One region of the Kitasatospora sp. NPDC059408 genome, then DNA from elsewhere that is predicted to be linked to it. Evidence: predicted binding sites of a transcription regulator. Region 1 holds the regulator's gene; the other holds the start of a gene.

Region 1 (9,773 bases):
CGAAGCCGATCAGCCAACGCCGGGTGAGCCGCCAGGTGTTGGGGTGCATGACGCGCTTGCGGCGGATCACCCGCAGCGCCATGACGCCCTTGCCGACGCTGAAGCCGGTGAGGCGGGCGAGCAGCACCTGGTTGACGAACGACAGGACGAGGCCGGTGGCCAGCAGGCCGACGATCCACGGCACGCCGGCGACCGCGCCGTGCTTGCCCGCGTGGCCGGCCTTGTTCGCGACGGCGAAGGCCGGGCCGACGGCGACCAGGAAGTCGATCAGGATGGCCGGAAAGCGCCGGTAGTTGCTGGTCTCCGGCGGCGTGGGCGCCGCGGTGGCGGCGTCGAACCCCTGCCCGTGGGCCGCGTACGGCTGCGCGGGCTGCGGCTGTTGGGCCGGCTGCGGCTGGTACGGCTGGCCGTGCGCCGGGTACGGGTTCTGCCCGTGCGGCGGGTACGGATTCTGACCGTACTGCGGCTGGGGCTGCTGGTACTGCTGCGGCGACTGTGGCTGCTGGTATGGCTGTGGCGACTGCTGCGGCGGCTGCTGGTACTGCTGCTGCGGCGGCGGCTGCTGCCCGTACGGATTCGGCGGGTACCCCTGCGCCGGGTACGCCTGCTGCGGCGGCTGCGGCTGTGCGTAAGGGTTCTGGCCGTACTGCTGCGGTGATGGATAGCCCTGTGCCATGTGCTCCCCCGTAGAGCTGTCGAGCAAGATCAGCCCCGCATCCTACTCACCGCCCGGAGCGGGAAGTCGGCCCACCCGACTTCCCGCTCCGGACCCGCCCCTACTGCCAGGGCAGCGGCGGCGCCGTCCGGGCCGGCGCCTCGGCGAGCGCGGCCAGCGCGATGCGCACGCCGGCGGCCAGCTGCGGGTCCTCGCCCGCGGCCCACTCGTGCGGCGCGATCGGCACCTCGACGTCCGGGTCGACGCCGTGGTTCTCCACGCCCCAGCCGTAGTTCTCCAGCCAGAACGAGTACTTGGGCTGGGTGACCAGGGTGCCGTCGACCAGGTGGTAGCGGCTGTCGATGCCGATCACCCCGCCCCACGTCCGGGTGCCGACCACCGGGCCGAGCCCCAGTGCCTGGATCGCGGCGTTGACGATGTCGCCGTCCGAGCCGGAGTACTCGTCGGCGAGCGCGACGACCGGTCCGCGCGGGGCGTCCCCGGGGTAGGGCTGCGAGCTGGTGATGTCCCGGGCGACGTTCCAGCCGACGATCCGGCGGGCCAGCTTCTCGATCACCAGCTGGGAGGTGTGGCCGCCCCGGTTCTCCCGGATGTCGACGATCACGCCCTCCTTGGCCATCTCCGAGCGCAGGTCGCGGTGGAGCTGGGCCCAGCCGGCGCTCTGCATGTCCGGGATGTGCAGGTAGCCGAGCCGCCCGCCGGACAGCTCGCGGGTCTCGGCCCGGCGCCCGGCCACCCAGTCGTGGTAGCGCAGCGCCTCCTCGTCGGCGAGCGGGACGACCACCGGGTGGCGCTGGTCGGTGCCGTCCTTGCCGGCCACGGTGAGCTCGACGGGCTGCCCGGCGGTCCCGGCCAGCAGCGGCGCCGGGCCGGTGACCGGGTCCACCGGGCGGCCGTTGACGGCGAGGACGGCGTCCCCGGGGCGGATCGCGGCGCCGGGCGCGGCGAGCGGCGAGCGGGCCCGGGGGTCGGAGGACTCGCCGGGCAGGATCCGGGCGATCCGCCAGAGGTCCCCGTCCTTGGCCAGGTCGGCGCCGAGCAGGCCCTGGCGCCGCGCGGGCTCGGTGTGCAGGCCGTAGGGCATGACGTAGGCGTGCGAGGTGGCGAGTTCGCCGTGCACCTCCCAGAGCAGGTCGACCAGGTCGTCGTGCGAGCCGACCCGTTCGACCAGCGGGCGGTAGCGCTCCAGGACGCCGTCCCAGTCGACGCCGGCGAGGTCCGGGCGCCAGAAGTTGTCGCGCATCAGCCGGCCGTTCTCGGCGTACATCTGACGCCACTCGGCGGCCGGGTCGACCGTCACCCGCAGCCGGGCGAGGTCGACGGCCGTCTCGTCCTCGTCGCCCGCCTTGTGGTCGGCCGGGAGGATCCGCAGCTCGCCCTCGTCCACGACCGCCAGCCGGCTGCCGTCCCCGCTGACCGCGAACCAGTCCAGGCCGTGCACGAGCGGCTCGGCCCGGCGCTTCTTGAGGTCGAAGCGCTCCAGCGTGGCCCGGGGCCGTTCGTCCTCCAGCGAGGCCGCCTCGTCGCCGAGTTCGCCGAGCAGCGGCAGGCGCGTCCACAGCACGCCGTCCTTGCCCGCCTTGAGCGCGCCGAAGCGGCCGCCCTCCACCGGGAAGGGGACGATCCGGTCGGCGATGCCGTCCAGGTCGACCCTGGTCACCGGCGCGGCGTCGGCGCCGCCCTCCTCGCCGTCGCCCTTCTTGCCGCGCGGCTCCTCGTCCTCCCCGCCGAGCGGGCGCCCGGCCCGCTGCGGGCCGAACGGGGACGGCGTGTCGGCGGCCAGCGTGATCAGGTACGGGCGGCAGCCGTTGGGGAAGGACAGGTCGAAGACGTGCGAGTCGTAGACCGGGTCGAAGTTGCGCACCGACAGGAAGGCCAGGTAGCGGCCGTCCGCGGTGAAGGCCGGCGCGGTGTCGACGAAGCGCTGCTGGGTGACCTCGCCGACCGTCCGGGTGGCCAGGTTCGCCAGCACGATCTGGCGCAGCGACCACGCCCCGCTGCCCGGCACCGGGCGCGACCAGGCCAGCCACGCGGAGTCCGGGCTGAACACCAGGCCGCTGACCTCGCCGTCGGTGCTGCGGGCCAGCTCGTGCACGGCGCCGTCGGCGAGCGTCACCAGCAGCACCCGGCCGTCGTGCACGCCGAGCGCCGCCTGCTTGCCGTCCGGGGAGACCACCAGCGAGTTGACCCGGCCGAGCTGTCCGGCGGCCAGCCGGCGGCGCTCGGCGCCGTGGACGGCGGGGGCGAACTCCAGCCCGTCCTCGCCTCCGGCGTCCGACACCCACAGCACGCCCTGGGCGCCGTCCTCGCCCGGCACCACGCGGGCCAGCCGGCCGCGCACGCCCGGCGTCTCGTCCAGCACCCGGGCCGGGCCCTCGCGGTGGGTCAGCCAGTGCACGCTCCCGCGCACCACGACGGCGCTGGCCCGGCCGGTGCGGTCCGGGGCGACGGTCTCCAGCCAGTGCGCGGCGTGCACCGGGCGTGGGCGGCGGCCGGTGCGCGGCCCGGCCAGCCGGACGTCCAGGCGGCGCGGCTCGGCGCCCTCGGCCAGGTCCTCCAGGAGCCACAGGTCGCCGGCCCGGTGCCAGACCACCCGGGTGCCGTCGGTGGCGGCGTTGCGGGCGTAGAAGCCGTCCGGGGAGGTGGTGTGGCGGCGCAGGCCGGTGCCGTCCGGGAGGCTGGAGTAGAGCTCGCCGACGCCCTCGTGGTCGGACAGGAACGCGATCCGCGAGCCGTCCGCGCCGGCCACCCACAGCGGCGAGGAGAGCTGCCCGTCGAGGTCCTCGTGGATCCGGACGAACTCGTCCCGGCCGATCCACAGCTTGCCCGCCCGGCCGCCCCGGTAGCGCTTCCACCAGGCCGGTTCGCGGTTGTTGACGGTGCCCAGCAGCACCCGGTCGCCGTCCGGCTCGAAGGCCAGCCCGCCGACCGGCCCGTACGGCAGCCGCACCGGCTCGCCGCCGTCCAGCGGCACCGCGTGCGCCCAGGTGCGGCGCAGGGTGGCCTGCCCGGCGGTGGTGGTGGCGATCGGACGGCCGTCGGCGCTCCACCCCTGCAGCTGGGTCTGGCCGCTGCCCCAGTGGGTGAGGCGCCGCGACGGGCCGCCGTCCACCGGCACGACGTGCACCTCGGGCGCGCCGTCCCGGGCGGAGGTGTAGGCGATGTGCCGCCCGTCCGGGGAGAACCGCGGGTGGTGGACGGGCAGGTGATCGGCCGTCAGCCGCCAGGCCCGGCCACCGTCCAGCGGGGCGAGCCAGACGTCGTTCTCGGCGACGAAGGTGACCAGGTCACCGTGCAGATGCGGGTGGCGCAGGTATGCGCCGACAGGGTTGCTGAGGGGTTCCGTCACGCCGCCAGCGTAGGCACGTACGCGGACGGGGCGGGCCGCTTTTACCCGACTCCACCCGGGTGAGACCGGGGCGGGATCCGGACGGAATCCGAGTGGGAACCGGGCGAAAACCGGACGGGATCCGGACGGGGACCGGGCGAAAACCGGACGGGATCCGGGCGGCCCCCGACGCAGGGGCCGTCAGGCCCAGCGCCCGGTGCGCCCGAGCAGCAGCGCCCCGGCGGCCACGCCGGCCGTCGAGGTGCGCAGCACCGACGGGCCGAGCCGGTGCGGCTTCGCACCCGCCTCGGCGAAGGCGGCCAGCTCCTCCGGGGAGACTCCGCCCTCGGGGCCGACCACCAGGACGACGTCCCCGGCGGCCGGCAGCGCGGCGGCGGCCAGCGGCTCGGAGCCCTCCTCGTGCAGCACCGCGGCGAACGCGGCGCCGGCCAGGACGGGGGTCAGCTGGCGGGTCGTCATCAGGTCCCGCACCTCGGGGAAGCGCAGCCGGCGGGACTGCTTGCCCGCCTCCCGGGCGGTGGCGCGCCACTTGGCGAGCGCCTTGGCGCCGCGCTCGCCCTTCCACTGGGTGATGCAGCGCGAGGCGGCCCACGGGATCACGACGTCCACGCCGACCTCGGTCATGGTCTCCACGGCCAGCTCGCCGCGGTCGCCCTTGGGCAGCGCCTGGACGACGACGATCCGCGGCGCCGGCTCCGGCTCGCGGCGCACGGCGGCCACCGTGACGTCGATCGCGTCCTTGCCGAGCACCTCGGCGACCGTCCCGTCCACGCCGAGCCCCAGCCCGTCGGCCAGGGTGACCGCCTCGCCCGCCGTCAGCCGCTTCACCGCGGCCGCGTGGCGCCCCTCCGGCCCGTCCAGCCGCACCACGGCCCCGGGCGCGGCGGCGGCGATCCGCTCGGTCTCTACGACGAACACGGGGGCGGTCATGAGGGGGAACCTTTCCGGGGTGGGACCTGCGGCCCGGGCCGGCAACCACGGCCAGGGCCCGCGACCAGGGGGGACGGAACGCGAAAGGGGTGCCGGGGCGAGGACCCCGGCACCCCTCCGCGGACGGCTAGCGGCCGTTGAACGCGTCCTTCAGACGCGAGAACAGGCCCTGCTGGCCCGGCGCGAACTGGCCGGACGGGCGCTCCTCGCCGCGCAGCACCGCGAGACGGCGCAGCAGCTCCTCCTGCTCGGCGTCGAGCTTGGTGGGCGTCTGCACCTCGACGTGCACTATCAGGTCGCCCCGGCCGCCCCCGCGCAGGTGGGTGATGCCGCGGCCGTGCAGCGGGATCGACTGGCCGGACTGGGTGCCGGGCCGGATGTCGACCTCCTCCAACCCGTCCAGGGTCTGCAGCGGCACCTGGGTGCCGAGCGAGGCGGCCGTCATCGGGATGGTGACGGTGCAGTGCAGGTCGTCCCCGCGCCGCTGGAAGACGGTGTGCGTGGTCTCGGCGATCTCGACGTACAGGTCGCCGGCCGGGCCGCCGCCGGGGCCGACCTCGCCCTCGCCGGCCAGCTGGATCCGGGTGCCGTTGTCGACACCGGCCGGGATCTTGACGGTCAGGGTGCGGCGGGCGCGGACCCGGCCGTCGCCGGCGCACTCCGGGCACGGGGTCGGCACGACGGTGCCGAAGCCCTGGCACTGCGGGCAGGGGCGGGAGGTCATGACCTGGCCCAGGAAGGACCGGGTGACCTGGGAGACCTCGCCCTTGCCGCGACACATGTCACAGGTCTGCGCGGAGGTGCCGGGCGCGGCGCCCTCCCCGCTGCACGTGGTGCAGGTGACGGCCGTGTCGACCTGGAGCTCCTTGGTGGTGCCGAACGCGGCCTCCTCCAGGGTGATCTCCAGCCGGATCATGGCGTCCTGCCCGCGGCGGGTGCGCGAGCGCGGGCCCCGCTGGCCGGCCGCGGCGCCGAAGAAGGCGTCCATGATGTCGGAGAAGCCGAAACCGGCCGCGCCGGCGCCGAAGCCGCCCGCGCCACCGCCGCCGCCCGGCGAGAGCGGGTCGCCGCCGAGGTCGTAGACCTGCCGCTTCTGCGGGTCGGAGAGCACCTCGTAGGCGGCGTTGATCTCCTTGAACCGCTCCTGCGTCTTCGGGTCCGGGTTGACGTCCGGGTGCAGTTCGCGTGCCAGGCGCCGGAACGCCTTCTTGATCTCGTCCTGCCCCGCATCCCGTCGGACGCCGAGTACCGCGTAGTAGTCCGTGGCCACCTAATGCTCCGCTTGTTCCGCCTGTAGTAGTGCTGCGACAGGGCACCACCGCTGGTCTGTCCAGCGGTGGCTGATTGCTACGACTCGGCCAGGATCTGACCCACGTACCGCGCCACCGCTCGCACCGCCCCCATTGTGCCCGGATAGTCCATCCGGGTCGGACCGATCACACCCAGTTTGGCCACGCTCTCGTCGCCCGAACCGTAGCCGACGGACACCACCGAGGTGGAATTCAGCCCCTCGTAGGCGTTCTCCCGGCCGATCCGGACCGTCATCGCCGCGTCCGTGGTCTCACCCAGGAGGCGGAGCAGGACGACCTGCTCCTCCAGGGCCTCCAGGACCGGCTGGATGGTGAGCGGGAAGTCGTGGCCGAAGCGGGTCAGGTTGGCCGTGCCGGCCAGCATGATCCGCTCCTCGTTCTGCTCGGCGAGCGCCTCGAACAACGTCGCCAGGACCGTGGTGACGGTCGGCCGGTCGACCTGTTCGAACATCGCGGGCAGCTCCTCCAGCGCCGCCGGGACGTCCGGCAGGCGCTGGCCGACGGCCCGCGCGTTGATCCGGGCCCGCAGGTCCGACAAGGCCGTCTCGCCGACGGTGCCCGGGCAGTCCACCATCCGCTGCTCGACCCGGCCGGTGTTGGTGATCAGGACCAGCATCACCTTGGCCGGGGCGAGCGCGACGAGTTCGATGTGCCGCACGGTGGAGCGGCTCAGCGAGGGGTACTGCACGACGGCGACCTGCCGGGTGAGCTGGGCGAGCAGCCGCACGGTGCGTGCGACGGTGTCGTCCAGGTCGACCGCGCCCTCCAGGAAGTGCCGGATCGCGCGCCGCTCGGGCGCGCTCATCGGCTTGACCTCGGCGAGCCGGTCGACGAACAGCCGGTACCCCTTGTCGGTGGGGATGCGCCCGGCGCTGGTGTGCGGCTGGTGGATGTACCCCTCCTCCTCCAGCGCCGCCATGTCGTTGCGGACGGTGGCCGGGGAGACCCCGAGGTTGTGCCGCTCCACCAGGGCCTTCGAGCCGACCGGCTCCTCGGTGCCCACGTAGTCCTGGACGATCGCGCGCAGCACGGCGAGCTTGCGGTCGTCGAGCTGGCGGACCTCACCGGCCATGGGGCACGCACCTCCGTCTTCGCACGTTGTCCGTTGTGACGTATCGAGCTGATGCGGGCCTGGAAGGCCCGGGTTTGGCACTCTGAGCGCACGAGTGCCAGAACCCTACCTGCCAGTGTACGGCCCGGGTCCGACGGCAGGAACGGCGCAGCGGGGGTGATCCTGCCCGCAGTTCCCGGCGCGGGGGTGGTGCCCCGCGGCCGTCCGGGTGGCAGCATCGATAGCGGACGGCGAACGGAGGAGCAAGCGATGTCGAGCTCGGCCCAGCACACCCGATTCGCGCCCGACCGCGGCCTGACCGGCCGGATGGTCGGGACCATGTTCGTGATCGGGCTGTTGTACGTCGGATTCACCGGCCTGCTGATCGTGCTGCTGCGCGGCGCCTGGCCCCTGATCGTGCTGATCTCCGGCGGGCTGTTCGTGGCCCAGTTCTGGTTCAGCGACAAGATCACCGAACGGGCCATGGGCGCCCGCCCGGTGTCCCCCGAGCAGTACCCGCAGCTGCACGGCACCGTCGACCGGCTCTGCGCGCTCGCCGACATGCCCAAGCCCAGGGTGGCGGTCGCCGACAGCGACATGCCGAACGCCTTCGCCACCGGCCGCAACCCGCAGAACGCCGTCGTGTGCGTCACCACCGGCCTGCTGCGCCGGCTGGAGCCCGAGGAGCTGGAGGGCGTCCTCGCGCACGAGCTCTCGCACGTCGCCCACCGGGACGTCGCCGTGATGACGATCGCCGGGTTCCTCGGCGTCCTCGCCGGGGCGATGACCAGGATCGCCATGTACGGCGGGTTCATCGGCGGCGGGCGCAACAACAACGACCAGAACGCGGCGATCGCGGCGCTGGTCATCCCGCTGGTGTCGATCGTCGTCTACGCGATCAGCTTCCTGCTCACACGGCTGCTGTCGCGCTACCGCGAGCTCGCCGCCGACCGCGCCGCCGCCCAGCTCACCGGCCGGCCCAGCGCGCTCGCGTCGGCGCTCACCAAGGTCACCGGGCAGATCGCCGCGATCCCGTCCAAGGACCTGCGCCAGGCCCAGCCCTACAACGCCTTCTACTTCGCCCCGGCGCTGAGCGCCAAGGAGACGGCCTCCCAGCTGCTCTCCACCCACCCGACGCTGGAGAAGCGGCTGGAGCAGCTGGCGAAGATCTCCGCCCAGCTGGGCCGCTGAGCCCCGCCGACCCGCCGACCCGCCGACCGCCTGAAGGGACCGCCGTGGGAATCCTGGACGCCCTGTTCGGCCGCACCAAGCCCGTCAAGCCCGACCTCGACCAGCTGTTCGGCGTCCCCTCGGCCGCGCTCACCCTGGAGGCCGGCGCCGGGTTCCTGCCCACCGGGCTCGGCTCGGTGTGCTTCGCGGCCGTCGAGGGCGCCGCGTTCGTCCAGGTCGAGCAACAGGTGCGGGCGCTGCTCGACGCCGACACCGAGCGCGGCGGCGTCCCGGTGGAGGCCTCCAAGGACGGCTACGGCTACTCGTGGCTGCTCGCCCGGCACACCGCGGAGGAACTGCCGGAGCTGGTGAACGACCTGCACGCGGTCAACAGCGAGCTGGAGGCGAACGGCTTCGGGCCGCAGCTGCTCTGCTCGCTGGTGGGCTTCCGGAACGGGGAGGGGCAGTCGCTGGCGCTGGTCTACCTGTACAAGCGCGGCACGTTCTACCCGTTCGCGCCGATGCCCGGCGGCGGGGAGCGGCGCAACAGCCCGCTGGAGCTGCAGATCAACGCGATGCTGGCGAACGACCTGCGGCTGGAGAAGGACCTCGGCCGCTGGTTCCCGGTGTGGGGCGCGCCCGGGCTCTGACGGTCCGTCCGTAGACTCGCCGGCATGCGCAGCCGCCAGTACGGACCCGACCTGACCCCGCCGTGGAAGAAGCAGGCACCCGCCCCGGAGGTGCCCGCCGAGCGGGACCTGGTGGTCGAGGAGGCGGCGACCGGCTTCTGCGGGGCGGTGGTGCGCTGCGAGAAGACGGCGGAGGGGTTCACCGTCACCCTGGAGGACCGTTTCGGCAAGCACCGGGTGTTCCCGATGGTGCCGCGCGGCTTCCTGCTGGAGGGCAGGGTCGTCACCCTGGTCCGCCCGTCCGGCCCGGCCCCCGTCCGCGCCCCGGCCCGCACCGCCTCCGGTTCGGTCGCCGTCCCCGGCGCCCGCGCCCGGGTGGCGCGCGAGTCCCGCATCTACGTCGAGGGCCGGCACGACGCCGAACTGGTCGAGCGGGTCTGGGGCGACGACCTGCGGATCGAGGGCGTCGTGGTCGAGTACCTGGAGGGCGTGGACGACCTGCCCGCGATCGTCGCCGACTTCGCCCCGGGCCCCGGCCGCCGCCTCGGCGTCCTGGTCGACCACCTGCTGCCGGGCACCAAGGAGCACCGCATCGCCGCCCGGGTCACCGGCGAGGACGTGCTGGTCGTCGGCCACCCCTACATCGACATCTGGCAGG
Region 2 (9,773 bases), on a different contig from region 1:
ATTGGTCTAGACATATCCGTAGCCTGCCACATCCGCCCACCCCCGGCGAGCCCGCCGCCCGCTTCCGGTCACCGGCCCCGGCAACCGGCTCGGGGTCACGCCGCGGCGCGCTCCTCGTCGACGTCGCCGCCGCCGGGGCCGCCCGTGCCGCCCCGCCCGATCCTGTGCATCGCCACCGCGGCGATCACCATCAGCCCGATCACCGGCAGCGCGACCGGCAGCAGCCGGGAGAGCCCGCCCGACTCGCGCCAGATGTTGAACAGGCTCGCGAACGTCGTCAGCGACAGCACCGCGACGCCCACGGCGGCCGGGAACTCCTTGCCGCGCAGAGCGGTGAAGGTCAGCAGCACCGGCACGAGCAGCAGCACCGCGAACCACTGCGAGTCCAGCGGGAAGGTGGTGTCGTCCCAGCGCTGGAGCCACACCAGCCCGGCACCACCGACCACCGAGGCCAGCACCACCCCGCGGGTGCGCCAACCCGGCTTCGGCAGCAGGTCCGTCGGCGCCGCGAGCAGCAGCACGGCGGCCAGCGCGGCCGGCAGGGTCGCCATGCCGACGTACCCGGCCCACCACAGGTCGAAGAACACCGGCCCGGTGAACGCCTGCGCCAGGACGGCCAGTCCGAGCACCGCCTGGATCGAGGCGATGACGCGCACGGCCGTCCACCGCCCGAGCAGCGCCGCGATCGCGAGCAGCAGCGCGGTCACCGGCGGCGCGAGGATCGTGGCCCACGTGGTGTACGAGTGGTCCCAGGTGAGCTTGAACGAGGCCCCGTCCGGGTCGGTGACCCACGGGACCAGCCCCGAACCGGCCAGCGCGCCGGCCACCATCGGCGCGGCGAGCCCGAGCACCCGCCCGAGCATCCCGGAGCCGGTCAGCCCGAGCCGCACCCGCAGCCCGTACGCGGCCAGGTCGAAGACCTCCCGGGCGACGGCCGAGCGGTCGGCCTCGGCCGTGGCGTCGGCGAAGACGGCGGCGATCTCCTCGCCGCGCTCGCGGCGGTACCGGGACGGGTACAGCTGGAGAGCGGCCCGCAGCGCGCCCGAGGGCGCTCCGATCGTGGGTGTGGTCATGCGAAACTCCCCCTCGTCAAGGTCCGCAGCGCGGTCCCGGGCTTCCCCTTCAGCGCCGACCGGACGGTGGCCAGCCGGCGCTCCGCCTCGGCCGCGACCGACCGCAGCCGCTCCGCCTCGGTGGCGAGCGCCGTCCGGCCGGGGCCGGTCAGCGCGTAGGTGCGGCGGGCCCGGCCGTCCACGATCTCCTCGGCGGCGACCTCGATCAGGCCCTGCTGGAGCAGGCGGTCGAGGGCGCCGTAGAGGGTGCCGGTGCGCATCTTGACCCGGCCGTCGGAGATCTCGGAGATCTCCTGGATGAGCGCGTAACCGTGCCTGGGCGCGTCGGCCAGTGCGGTGAGCAGCAGCAGCGTCGGCTCCTGCATCGAGCGTTCTGTCATGCGTCTACATATATCGTCAACCGGCATATAGGTCCAGCACCGGTCCCCCCGGAGAGGCGTCCGTTACACGACCAGCACAATGGCGCCCATGCCGAACACCGAGGACCTGCTCGCCGACTGGACCGCCCTGCTCCACCGCTGCGGCACCACCGTCGACCCCGAGCCGTACGGGCGGGAGCTGCTCCGGCGCTGGGCCGAGCCGCAGCGCAGGTACCACACCACCGACCACCTGCGCGCGGTCCTGCGGCACGTCGACGGCCTCGCCGCGCACGCCGCCGACCCGGACGCCGTCCGCCTCGCCGCCTGGTTCCACGACGCCGTCTACCGGCCCGACCGCTCCGAGAACGAGGAGCGCAGCGCGGCGCTCGCGGTCCGGGCCCTGACCGCCGCCGGTCTGCCCGCCGCGCGGACGGCCGAGGTCGAGCGCCTCGTCCTGCTCACCGTCACCCACGACCCCGCTCCGGGCGACCGCGACGGCGAGGTGCTGTGCGACGCGGACCTCGCCGTGCTCGGCGGCACCCCCGAGGCGTACGCGGCCTACGCGGCCGCCGTCCGCGAGGAGTACGGCTTCGTGCCCGAGCCGGACTTCCGGGCGGGCCGGGCGGCCGTCCTGCGCCGACTCCTCGCCCTGCCCGCGCTCTACCGCACCCCGGCCGCCCACGAGCGCCTCACCGCGCCCGCGCGGGCCAACCTGGCGGCCGAACTCGAACTACTGGAGAACTAGACCAACTTGCCGACCGGCGCGACGGCGGTGCCCTGCTTGCCGCACACCCAGTGCGGGTCCGGCCCCAGCTCCGGCTCCACGCTCAGCGCGTGCGGGTCCCCGTCGGCCGCGCAGGCGGTGCACAGCGGCCAGCGCCCGTACGCCTCCAGCAGCGCGTCCTGGACGTCCTGGGCGACCAGCCCGAGCACGTACTCGGTGCCGTCCGGCCACTGCTCCAGCCACCACCGCCGGTGCGTGACGGCCTGCTCCACGAGCGAGACGACGGCGGCGTCCGCCACGTCCCGCGCGGTGAGGTCGGACAGGATCTGCGCACGGGCCTCGTGCAGGGCGGTCTCGATGTCAGCCATCCGTCGATTCTCCCAAACAACGCCGCGTGGGCGGCCCCCCGAAGGGAACCGCCCACGCGATCGGAACACCGATCCGGTCGTACGACCCGGATCAGAAGTCCATGTCACCGCCCGGCATGCCGCCGGCCGGGGCCGCGGCCTTCTCCGGCTTGTCGGCGATGACGGCCTCGGTGGTGAGGAACAGGGCCGCGATCGAGGCGGCGTTCTGCAGCGCCGAGCGGGTCACCTTGGCCGGGTCGATGATGCCCACGGCGATCAGGTCGACGTACTCGTTGGTGGCGGCGTTCAGGCCGTGACCGGCGGGGAGGTTGCGCACCTTCTCCACCACGACGCCGCCCTCAAGGCCGGCGTTGGTCGCGATCTGCTTGATCGGGGCCTCCAGCGCCACGCGGACGATGTTGGCACCGGTGGCCTCGTCGCCCTCGAGCTCCAGCTTGTCGAACGCGACGGCGGCCTGCAGCAGGGCGACGCCACCACCGGCGACGATGCCCTCCTCGACGGCGGCCTTGGCGTTGCGGACGGCGTCCTCGATGCGGTGCTTGCGCTCCTTGAGCTCCACCTCGGTGGCCGCGCCGGCCTTGATGACGGCCACGCCGCCGGCCAGCTTGGCGAGGCGCTCCTGGAGCTTCTCGCGGTCGTAGTCCGAGTCGCTGTTCTCGATCTCGGCGCGGATCTGGTTCACGCGGCCCGCGACCATCTCGCTCTCGCCGGCACCGTCGACGATCGTGGTCTCGTCCTTGGTGATGACGACCTTGCGGGCGCCGCCCAGGAGGTCCAGACCGGCGTTCTCCAGCTTCAGGCCGACCTCCTCGGAGATCACGGTGCCGCCGGTGAGGGTGGCGATGTCCTGGAGCATGGCCTTGCGGCGGTCGCCGAAGCCCGGGGCCTTGACGGCGACGGACTTGAAGACGCCCTTGATCTTGTTGACGATCAGGGTCGAGAGGGCCTCGCCCTCGACGTCCTCGGCGATGATGACGAGCGGCTTGCCGCTCTGCATGACCTTCTCCAGCAGCGGGAGCAGGTCCTTGATGCCGCCGATCTTGGAGTTGGCGATGAGGATGTACGGGTCCTCGAACGTCGCCTCCATCCGCTCCAGGTCGGTGGCGAAGTAGGCGGAGATGTAGCCCTTGTCGAAGCGCATGCCCTCGGTGAGCTCGAGCTCAAGACCGAAGGTGTTGCTCTCCTCGACGGTGATGACGCCTTCCTTGCCGACCTTGTCCATGGCCTCGGCGATGAGCTCGCCGATCTGGGTGTCGGCGGCCGAGATGGAGGCGGTGGAGGCGATCTGCTCCTTGGTCTCCACGTCGGTGGCCTGGGCCAGGAGCTGGTCCGAGACGGCGGCGACGGCCTTCTCGATGCCGCGCTTCAGGGCCATCGGGTTGGCGCCGGCGGCGACGTTGCGCAGACCCTCGCGAACCAGGGCCTGGGCGAGCACGGTGGCGGTGGTGGTGCCGTCACCCGCGACGTCGTCCGTCTTCTTGGCGACCTCCTTGACGAGCTCCGCGCCGATCTTCTCGTACGGGTCCTCGAGCTCGATCTCCTTGGCGATGGAGACACCGTCGTTGGTGATCGTGGGGGCGCCCCACTTCTTCTCCAGCACGACGTTGCGACCCTTGGGGCCGAGCGTGACCTTCACTGCGTCGGCGAGCTGGTTCATGCCACGCTCAAGGCCGCGGCGAGCTTCCTCATCAAAGGCGATGATCTTGGCCATCTGAAGTGGTCCTCCGGGACACGGTCGACTGCTCGGACCAAGGGGTGCCCGCGACGGACGGCCAAGGTGTGCGGGGGTCTATTCCCCTACCGCTCCCAGGGCCTCACCGACCCGGTCCGCTGTCACTCTCAAGCTGTGAGTGCTAACGCCAATGATTAGCACTCCGGGTGGTCGAGTGCAAGCCCAATCGCCAAGCCGGGAGCCGCCGCGGGAACGCCGACGGGCCCGCACGACGCGTGTCGCGCGGGCCCGTCGAGAAGCGAGTGGTCACCAGCCGTGGGCCGCGCCGAGCTCCTGGAGCCGGAAGGGGTCAGACCGCGCGGACCATGTCCGCCTGCGGGCCCTTCTGTCCCTGGGAGATCTCGAACTCGACCCGCTGGCCCTCCTCGAGGGTGCGGTAGCCGTCCATCTGGATCGCGCTGTAGTGGACGAAGACGTCCGCACCACCGTCGACCGCGATGAAGCCGTAGCCCTTCTCCGCGTTGAACCACTTGACGGTGCCCTGAGCCATTCCGAACTCCCCTAGTGCTGTGCTGGCCCTTCACGGTCCCGCAGGTCGCGGGCCCGGGTTGGTTGTGAAGGCCGGCCCGGGGAACCCCCCCTGGGCGCAGCCGTGCACGCCGCGATCAACCGCCCCGAACGACATCCGTGAGCGGGTGATTGCGTCGACCGCGGCTGAATGTATCCGGATCGACGCCCTCTGCAACAGGGCCCTCCGCGGTGAATTCCGGGTCCGCATCAAGGGACAGGACGGGCCGAATCGGAAGGAACTCCGCAATTCACGCCGGACATAGCGGACGGATTACACAAATCCCCTGGAGAATTCTGACATCCGCGTGACATGTTTCCCGGACCCGGTCCCCGGGCGGTCTCAACGGACGGACGGCGGAGCGGCGGTTCGCACGGGGAGGGTGAGGGGGACCCCTGTTCCCGGCCGAGCGACACTCTACTCCCACTCGACCGGGAAATATTCCCGCCGAAATGCGAGCGGCCGCCCCCGCGCACGGAATGCGGAATTCCGTGCGCGCGGGCGGCCGGTCGGAGCGGGGCGCGGCTCAGCAGCCGCCGGCCACCGCCGGAATGATCGAGACGCTGGCGCCGTCCTTGATCTCGGTCGCCAGTCCCTCGGCGAATCGCACGTCGTCGTCGTTCACGTACACGTTCACGAAACGGCGCAGCTTGCCGGTGTCGTCCAGGATGCGCGCGGAGATGCCCGCGTGGTTCTTCTCCAGGTCGGCGATGACGTCGCCCAGGGTCCCGCCGTCGGCGGTGACCTCGGCGGACCCGCCGGTGTAGGTGCGCAGGATGGTGGGGATGCGGACGGTGGCGCTCATGGGTGGCTCTCCTCGTGGGGGAATCAGGCGGACGCGAGGCCGGCGGTGCGGAAGGACTCCAGCGTCGGGCGGATGACCGCGGTCATCCCGGCATCGGCGACGGCGTCCAGGGTCTTGAGGCCGTCACCGGTGTTGATCGCGACGGTCTCCTTGGCCGGATCCAGCTGCCCGGTCTCGACCAGCTTCTTGAGCACGCCGACGGTCACCCCGCCCGCGGTCTCGGCGAAGATGCCCTCGGTGCGGGCCAGCAGCCGGATGGCGGCCACCACCTCGGCGTCGGTGACGTCCTCGACCGCTCCGCCGGTGCGCCGCGCGATGTCCAGCACGTACGGGCCGTCCGCCGGGTTGCCGATCGCCAGCGACTTGGCGATGGTGTCCGGCTTCACCGGCTTGATCACGTCCCGGCCGGCCTTGAACGCCGCGGAGACCGGCGAGCAGCCCTCGGCCTGGGCGCCGAAGATCCGGTACGGCCGGTCCTCGACCAGCCCGAGCTTGATCAGCTCCTGCAGGCCCTTGTCGATCTTCGTGAGCTGCGAGCCCGAGGCGATCGGGATGACGATCTGCTCCGGCAGCCGCCAGCCGAGCTGCTCGCAGATCTCGTACGCGAGCGTCTTGGAGCCCTCGCCGTAGTACGGGCGGAGGTTGACGTTGACGAAGCCCCAGCCCTCGCCGGCCGGGTCGCCGATCAGCTCCGAGCAGAAGCGGTTCACGTCGTCGTAGTTGCCCTCGATGCCGACCAGCTCGCCGCCGTACACACCGGCCATGACGACCTTGCCCTGCTCCAGGTCGTGCGGGATGAACACGCACGAGCGGAACCCGGCCCGGGCCGCCGCCGCACCCACCGCACCGGCCAGGTTGCCGGTCGACGAGCAGGACAGCGTGGTGTAGCCGAAGGCGCGCGCGGCCTCGATCGCGCAGGCCACCACGCGGTCCTTGAACGAGTGCGTCGGGTTCCCCGAGTCGTCCTTCACGTACAGGTTCGCGGTGAACCCGAGCTCGCGACCGAGGTTGTCCGCCTTGACCAGCGGGGTCCAGCCGGGATTCAGGTTCGGCTTCGAAGCGACGTCCGCGGGCACCGGCAGCAGCGGCGCGTAGCGCCAGATCGACGCGGGCCCGGCCTCGATGCGCTTGCGCAGCTCCTCGGCGGCCTCGCTCCCGAACTCGTACGCGATCTCCAGCGGCCCGAAGCACTCCACACAGGCGAAGCTCGGACCGAGCGGGAAGCGGGTGCCGCACTCCCGACAGGACAGGGCGGTGGCGGGGCCGAGATCCACGGATGCGGGTGCGACTGTGTCGATAGCCATGATGGCGGAGGCCTCTCTCCTCATCTTCCCCGTGGTGCGGGCGCACCACGGGCCGGAATTGGCACCTGTCCCGCCGGGGCCTGGTGAAAGCCGCGCGAGAAGGTTGCCGGGACGTCAACGGGCCGTTCCCTCAGTCCCTCTGGATGAGCATGTGAAGTTGTCGTCAGCGGTGACCCCGGCGTGCGAAGGTCCGACCGCTGTACGAAGACTGTATCCGAAGGCGCCGAGCCCGAAAGGGACCGTCCGCCACGCGAGATGGCCCGTTCCACCCCGATCCGCCGAGGAGAGTCCCGTGCCCGCCGAACCGACCCCCGCACTCCTCCCGCAGGCGGCCTCCTGGCTGGGCCGCCGCTCGTGGAGCGCGGCCGACCGGCCGGTCGACACCCTCCTGGCGGCCAAGCGCCGCACCGGCCACACCGTCAGCGTCGTCCTGCCCGCCCTCGACGAGGCGGCCACCGTCGGCGACATCGTCCGCACGATCCGGCGCGAGCTGATGGAGCGCCTCCCCCTCGTCGACGAGCTCGTCGTCGTCGACTCCGGCTCCGCCGACGACACCGCCGCCGTGGCCGCCGCGGCCGGCGCCCGGGTCGTGCCGCGCGACGGGATCCTGCCCCGGCTGCCCGCCGTGCCCGGCAAGGGCGAGGTGCTGTGGCGCTCGCTGCTGGTCACCCACGGCGACATCGTCTGCTTCGTCGACGCCGACCTGCGCGAGTTCGACCCCGCCTTCGTCTCCGGCACCGTCGGCCCGCTGCTCACCGAGCCGGACATCCAGCTGGTCAAGGCCATGTACGACCGCCCGCTCGAAGTCAGCGGCTCCGCCGGGGACCCCGACGCGGTCTTCCCGGCCGGCGGTGGCCGGGTGACCGAACTGGTCGCCCGCCCCCTCCTCAACCTGCACTGGCCGGAACTCGCCGGTTTCGTCCAGCCGCTCGGCGGCGAGTACGCGGCCCGCCGCGTACTGCTCGAACGGCTCCCCTTCCCCACCGGCTACGGCGTCGAACTCGGCCTCCTGGTCGACGCGTTGGAACTCGTCGGCCTCGACGCCCTGGCCCAGGTCGACGTCGGCGTCCGCCACCACCGCCACCAGGACGGCCAGGCCCTCGGCCGGATGGCCGCCACCATCTACCGGACCGCGCTGGAACGCCTCGACCGCGCCCACCGTCTCAAGGCCTCGGCCGACCTCGTCCACCCGCTGCTCACCCAGTTCACCCGCGACCCGGAGACCCGCGCGTTCACCGCCCACACGCACCCCGTGACGGCCACGGAACGCCCCCCGATGCACACCGTCCCCGAGTACGCGAAGCGCCGCACCGACGGGTGACAGACCCGAGCAGTGCGGCCGCTGCGATCTCGCCGGTTGTCCGGCGATTGGTTTGCGACGTCTGCCGACCGGCAACGTACCAACCGTGACTCCTCCCCCTCTCGACGAGGAGGCTTCCCACTCGACCCCTGCGGAGCCTCATGGCGGCCAAGCCCTGACCGCTGCATGTCGCAGGTCTTCGACGGTACGGCCGCGCCGCGCTCCGCTCCGCCGTACGCTCGGATTCCACCCCGAAGGGTGAACGGGTAGACCCAGAAGAGGACTCATGGCCGATTCATCGACCAAACGTTCGAGCGCGACCGTGCTGGTGGCGTCCAACCGCGGACCGGTCTCCTTCAGCACCGCGGACGACGGCACGCTGACCCTCAAACGCGGTGGCGGAGGCCTGGTCTCCGGCCTCTCCGCGATCGACGACCCGAACGCCGTCTGGGTGTGCGCCGCCCTGGGCGACGCGGACCGCCGGGCCGCCCGCGAAGCCCCCCGCGGCCGCCTCGACCTGGCCGGCCACGACGTCGGCGGACAGGCCGTCCGGATGCTGGACATCGACCCGGAGACCTTCGCCCGCGCCTACAACGGCGTCGCCAACTCGACCCTCTGGTTCGTCAGCCACCTGCTCTACGCCACGCCCACCGCCCCCGCCTTCGACGCCGGCTTCCGCACCGAGTGGGCCGCCTACGAGACGTACAACCGGGCCTTCTCGGACGCCCTCGCGGCCGAGGCCGCCCCGAACGCCGCCGTCCTGGTCCAGGACTACCACCTGTCCCTCACCCCGGCCCTGCTCCGCGCGGCCCGCCCCGACCTGCGCATCGGCCACTTCTCCCACACCCCGTGGGCCCCGCCCGAGTACTTCCGGCTCCTCCCGGACGACGTGGCCAGGGCCGTCCTCACCGGCATCCTCGGTGCCGACCGGGCCGGCTTCCTCACCGAACGCTGGGCGAGGGCCTTCGCCGCGTGCTGCGAGGAGATCCTGCACGCGACCGTCGACCACGACGCCCTCACCATCACCCACGACGGCCGCACGACCCGCCTCGGCGTGCACGCCCTGGGCGCCGACGCCGACTTCCTGCGCGAGCGCGCCCACCGCCCGGACGTCGACGAGCGCCTCGCCGCCCTGCGCGAGGCCGTCGGCGACCGGCGCACGATCGTCCGGGTCGACCGCACCGAACTCAGCAAGAACATCGTCCGGGGCCTGCTCGCCTACCGCCACCTCCTGCGCACGCGCCCGGAGTGGCACGACCGCGTCGTGCACATCGCCTTCGCCTACCCGTCCCGCACGGACCTCGCCGAGTACCGCGACTACACGGCCCGGGTGGAGCAACTCGCCGAAGCGATCAACACCGAATTCGCCACCCCCACCTGGCAGCCGCTGATCCTGCACGTCAACGACGACTTCCCGCGCTCCCTCGCCGCCTACCGGCTGGCCGACGTCGCCCTGGTGAACCCCATCCGGGACGGCATGAACCTGGTGGCCAAGGAAGTCCCGGTGGTCTCCGACCGCGGCTGCGCGCTCGTCCTGTCCCGCGAGGCCGGCGCCCACAGCGAACTGGCCGACGACGCGATCTCCGTGAACCCGTACGAC

What was found. The regulator HrcA, encoded in region 1, represses chaperone genes, less so after heat shock. The targets are predictions, from matches to a motif close to TTNGCACTCNGNNNNNCNGAGTGCNAA.
Region 2: the regulator HrcA is predicted to act here: its motif matches at 4,391-4,417, upstream of groL (chaperonin GroEL).

Annotation. Positions count from the first base shown of each region.
Region 1 covers NZ_JBHYWI010000065.1:21,044-30,816, forward strand. The annotation lists gene ACFXDE_RS32535 (RDD family protein) at 1-676, opposite strand, end outside; gene ACFXDE_RS32540 (S41 family peptidase) at 777-4,025, opposite strand; gene ACFXDE_RS32545 (16S rRNA (uracil(1498)-N(3))-methyltransferase) at 4,206-4,955, opposite strand; gene dnaJ (molecular chaperone DnaJ) at 5,083-6,225, opposite strand; gene hrcA (heat-inducible transcriptional repressor HrcA) at 6,303-7,337, opposite strand; gene htpX (zinc metalloprotease HtpX) at 7,587-8,507, shown strand; gene ACFXDE_RS32565 (hypothetical protein) at 8,552-9,136, shown strand; gene ACFXDE_RS32570 (DUF3097 domain-containing protein) at 9,161-9,773, shown strand, end outside.
Region 2 covers NZ_JBHYWI010000127.1:9,372-19,144, forward strand. The annotation lists gene ACFXDE_RS41490 (copper homeostasis protein CutC) at 1-14, opposite strand, end outside; gene ACFXDE_RS41495 (hypothetical protein) at 96-1,073, opposite strand; gene ACFXDE_RS41500 (PadR family transcriptional regulator) at 1,070-1,453, opposite strand; gene ACFXDE_RS41505 (hypothetical protein) at 1,542-2,177, shown strand; gene ACFXDE_RS41510 (hypothetical protein) at 2,174-2,524, opposite strand; gene groL (chaperonin GroEL) at 2,616-4,235, opposite strand; gene ACFXDE_RS41520 (cold-shock protein) at 4,546-4,746, opposite strand; gene ACFXDE_RS41525 (ubiquitin-like small modifier protein 1) at 5,291-5,569, opposite strand; gene thrC (threonine synthase) at 5,593-6,873, opposite strand; SAM riboswitch class I at 6,891-7,023, opposite strand; gene ACFXDE_RS41535 (glucosyl-3-phosphoglycerate synthase) at 7,166-8,194, shown strand; gene ACFXDE_RS41540 (trehalose-6-phosphate synthase) at 8,460-9,773, shown strand, end outside.